2 regions of the Pectobacterium sp. HCp5_1 genome follow, and region 2 is predicted to be linked to the other one. Evidence: predicted binding sites of a transcription regulator. Region 2 holds the regulator's gene; the other holds the start of a gene.
What was found. The regulator Fur, encoded in region 2, represses iron uptake genes when iron is present. The targets are predictions, from matches to a motif close to ATAATAATGAGAACNACTATCAA.
Positions count from the first base shown of each region.

Region 1: a site for Fur is predicted at 867-889, ahead of Q3A88_RS09815 (Nramp family divalent metal transporter). Genes of this name have one in related genera too.

Region 1 is NZ_JAUMIO010000010.1:116,197-118,670, reverse strand. Features, by position in the region: gene grpE (nucleotide exchange factor GrpE) at 81-668, shown strand; gene Q3A88_RS09815 (Nramp family divalent metal transporter) at 927-2,165, shown strand; gene Q3A88_RS09810 (hypothetical protein) at 2,204-2,368, opposite strand.
Region 2 is NZ_JAUMIO010000005.1:53,572-56,045, reverse strand. Features, by position in the region: gene glnS (glutamine--tRNA ligase) at 1-878, shown strand, start outside; gene fur (ferric iron uptake transcriptional regulator) at 942-1,391, opposite strand; gene fldA (flavodoxin FldA) at 1,722-2,249, opposite strand.

The DNA of each region.
Region 1 (2,474 bases), on a different contig from region 2:
TGACGGGTTCCCTTGAATCCCCGATTTTGATCCCCATAATAAGCAACTAGCGAGATTAATGCTAAACCGCGGAGAATTTCATGAGTAGTAAAGAACAGAAAACGCCTGACGAGCAAGTCCTGGATCAAAAGGAAGCAGCAAAAGGGCAGCAAGCGGATGCCGCGCCAGAGACGGCAGACGTAGCTGACCCGCGTGATGCGCGCATCGCAGAACTGGAAACTCAGTTGAGCGAACTGCAACAGCGTGAACGTGACAATATGCTTCGCGTCCGTGCTGAAGCCGATAACATTCGCCGCCGTGCGGAAATGGATGTTGAGAAAGCGCACAAATTTGCGGTAGAGAAATTTGCCAGCGAAATGCTGCCGGTTATCGATAACCTGGAACGTGCGCTGGATACGGCGGATAAATCCAACGAATCACTGGCTGCGATGATTGAAGGTGTTGAACTGACGCTGAAATCGTTGCTGGATGCTGTACGTAAGTTTGGCATCGAGGTTGTGGGTGATGTGGGCGTACCGTTTAACCCAGAAGTGCATCAGGCAATGACGATGTTACCTTCGGCCGATCACCAGCCGAACCATGTCATGATGGTCATGCAAAAAGGCTATACGCTGAACGGTCGTTTGCTACGTCCGGCGATGGTCGCGGTATCAAAAGCACAAGACTGATTCTGTCTGCTTTTACGCACCATCTGCTTTTTACGTACCCTAGTGACAGCGTATCTTCATTCCAAACCCCGTGCCCTGCATGGGGTTTTTTGTTTATATTTTGTTAAGATTTGTTTGATAAAAAAGATGTTTTTTAGGTTTTGAATGACTCATCATCATTAACTATCAAAAGAATTGGTATTACCACTCTAAATGCACTTGATAATCATTATCGTTTTTGTGAGAGTAATAAAACACCAGTGTTAGAAGGGTCATACTATGCCGGGTAGCCGTGTTATTGAATCAACAAGCCGCACATCAAGGAAGGTCAAACTGTCTTTGATGGGCCCGGCGTTTATCGCGGCGATTGGTTATATCGATCCGGGTAACTTTGCCACTAATATCCAGTCTGGCGCGGCCTATGGCTATACGCTGCTGTGGGTGGTGGTGTGGGCGAACCTGATGGCGATGCTGATCCAACTGCTGTCCGCCAAATTGGGGATCGCAACGGGTAAGAATCTGGCGGAACATATCCGCGATCGCTTTCCGCGTCCGGCCGTTTGGGCGTATTGGGTGCAGGCTGAAATTATTGCGATGGCGACCGATCTGGCCGAGTTTATCGGTGCGGCGATTGGTTTCAAACTGCTCTTGGGCGTGTCGCTGCTGGAAGGCGCGATCCTCACCGCCATTGCAACCTTCCTGATTTTAATGCTGCAACAGCGCGGGCAGAAGCCGCTGGAGATGGTCATCGGCGGCCTGCTGCTGTTTGTTGCCGCGGCGTATATTGTCGAGTTGGTCTTCTCTCAGCCTGAGTTGTCCGCGTTAGCCAAAGGCATGGCGATTCCTAGTCTGCCAACCTCCGATGCTGTGCTGCTGGCCGCCGGCGTGTTGGGGGCGACCATTATGCCGCATGTGATTTATCTGCATTCTTCCCTGACACAACATGAAGGTAGCCATACTCGTGCCGAGCGTTATTCGGCGACGAAAGTCGATGTCGCAATTGCGATGACCATCGCTGGATTCGTCAATCTGGCCATGATGGCGACGGCAGCGGCGGCGTTCCATTTCAGTGGTAATCAGGATATTGCCGATCTGGATAAAGCCTACCTCACGCTGGAGCCGCTGCTGGGGAAAGCTGCCGCGGTCATTTTCGGTCTGAGTTTGGTGGCTGCTGGCCTGTCTTCTACCGTCGTTGGCACGCTGGCGGGCCAAGTGGTAATGCAGGGATTTGTGCGCTTTCATATCCCACTTTGGGTGCGCCGCACCGTGACGATGCTGCCGTCGTTTATCGTGATTCTGTCCGGTATGGATCCGACGCGGGTACTGGTATTGAGTCAGGTAGTGCTGAGCTTCGGGATTGCGCTGGCGCTGGTTCCCTTGCTGTCCTTCACCGGCAACCGTGAACTGATGGGGACGATGGTCAATGGCAAATGGGTTCAGCGTATCGGGCAACTTATTGTCGTACTGGTAGTTTCACTGAACATGTATCTGCTGATTGATACGATGTTGGGGATATAGATCCGAGGCGCATTCCTCTCAACCGGAACTGCGCTACATTATCGATCCAACATGACTTTACCAACGTAGTGTGGCCCTTCCCATAGCGTCCATTCGCCAATGCGAGAGAGCGTTTCAAGTTGTTCTGAGGATGAGATAACGGTAACTCTGGCTGAGATCGTTTCTCCCGGGGCGACCTCACCGTCAAAATGGAATTGCCCCATAAAGAATGTTCCGCTAGCCGGATCTTTATGGTTAGGTCGATAGCCAGAGCTGCAGGGAGTACGTCTCGCTGATTCAGCGCTTAAACATAGTCGTACCTGAAATACA
Region 2 (2,474 bases):
GCCTCAATCTTGAATACGCGATTATGTCCAAGCGTAAGCTGAACCAGCTGGTTGTGGAAAACGTCGTTGAAGGATGGGACGATCCGCGTATGCCGACCATCTCTGGTTTGCGTCGTCGTGGTTATAGCGCAGCCTCTATCCGTGAATTCTGTGTGCGCATCGGCGTAACGAAGCAGGATAACAACGTGGAAATGGCCGCGCTTGAATCCTGTATCCGCGACGACCTGAATGAGAACGCGCCGCGTGCCATGGCGGTGCTGGATCCGGTCAAAGTCGTGATCGAGAACCTGTCAGCCGAGCACGAAGAGTTTGTCGCGATGCCAAACCATCCGAACAAGCCAGAAATGGGTTCACGTCAGGTCGCATTCAGCCGCGAAGTTTACATCGATCGTGCTGACTTCCGTGAAGAAGCTAACAAGCAGTACAAGCGTCTGGTGCTGGGTAAAGAAGTGCGTCTGCGTAACGCTTATGTGATCAAAGCAGAACGCATTGAAAAAGACGAGCAGGGTACTATCACCACGATCTACTGTAGCTATGATGCGGAAACGCTGAGCAAAGATCCGGCTGATGGTCGTAAAGTGAAAGGCGTTATCCACTGGGTTTCTGCGGCACACGCTGTACCAGCTGAATTCCGCTTGTACGATCGCCTGTTCAGTGTGGCAAACCCTGGCGCGGCGGAAGACTTCCTGTCGACGATTAATCCAGATTCACTGAAAATTACGCAAGGTTTTGTGGAAGCAAGCCTGGCGCAGGCAGAAGCAGAGAAAGCGTATCAGTTTGAGCGTGAAGGCTATTTCTGTGCTGACCGCGTTTACTCCAGTGCAGAACATCTGGTGTTTAACCGTACGGTTGGACTACGTGATACCTGGGTAGGCTAAGGCCACCAGTTAGAAGACAAAAATAAAACCGCCTCGGCGGTTTTATTTTTTTATGCGGTCGATTTATCGTGTGGAATCGTGCAGGGTTTCATCCTCTCGGCAATCCCCTTCACTGCAATGCCCATAAAGATACAGACTGTGGTTGGACAGTTTAATGCCGTGTCTTTCTGCGATCTCACGTTGACGTGCTTCGATATATTCATCGCGGAATTCAATGACTTTGCCACAGTCGAGGCAAATTAAGTGATCGTGATGATGCTGCTGCGTCAATTCAAAGACGGATTTGCCACCTTCGAAGTTATGACGGGTTACGATACCCGCATCATCAAACTGGTTGAGTACGCGATAGACGGTAGCGAGACCAATCTCTTCGCCCATATCAATCAGTTTCTTATATAAATCTTCCGCACTGACGTGATGGCAGACAGGGTCCTGTAACACTTCCAGTATTTTCAGTCTTGGAAGAGTGACTTTCAGGCCGGCCTTCTTTAATGCGGTATTGTTGTCAGTCATGCGGGTTTAATCCTGTTGCTTACTTATCAATGGAGGCTGCCTAGCCTATGACATCGGTCGGCTCAAAAAATGCAAAAGCGTCTCAATTATAGAACCGCGCATACAAAATGAAAACAAGGGAATGTTAACAATATTGTCCCCATTCACACTATTGGTATACAACGCAATTCGTTGTTGATGAATGAGGAAATGATGATGCACATACAAAGCCGATGGGATTATTGTACAGGTTTACTGATAGAAGTTAAAAAAATGTATCAATTATTATGAAAGGTTTTACCTATCAATGCTGTTTTCGGCTCTGATAGGGATTATCAGAGCCGAAATGGCTTAGCCAACCAGTTCTTTCAGGTTCAGCTCATCGCTGATCTGTTTCACCCACGTTGTTACGCGTTCGCTGGTCAGTTCAGGCTGGCGGTCTTCATCGATAGCCAGACCGATGAAGTGATTGTCGTCGGCGAGCCCTTTAGAGGCTTCAAAGTAATAGCCCTCTGTTGGCCAGTGGCCGACAATTGTCGCGCCGCGAGGTTCAATGATGTCACGGATGGTGCCCATGGCATCACAGAAGTATTCTGCATAATCTTCCTGATCGCCGCAGCCAAACAGAGCAACCAATTTTCCTGTGAAATCCACTTCTTCCAGCGACGGGAAGAAGTCATCCCAATCGCACTGAGCTTCACCGTAATACCAGGTTGGAATACCCAGCAGCAGAATATCGAAACCTTCGAGGTCTTCTTTGCTGCTTTTGGCGATGTCATGAACATCAGCGACGTTGGTGCCTAACTGCTGTTGAATCGTTTTGGCGATGTTTTCAGTGTTGCCGGTATCACTGCCAAAGAATATTCCGATGAGAGCCATGAATTAAATAACCTCTTGATTCCTAATGGTATGGTGTAATGTTTCACCCACTTATCTGTTAATAATAACAGACACTCACATCGGGAGAAACTCGTATCGGTAAGGATGCGTAAATCAAGAGTGTGTGGAATGCGGGGTAAGTAAGAAAACGAAAACCTCTCTGTTGATACTAAATCCCCTATAATGAATAGGGATTATGTTATCGTCTGAGATTCAGTACACATT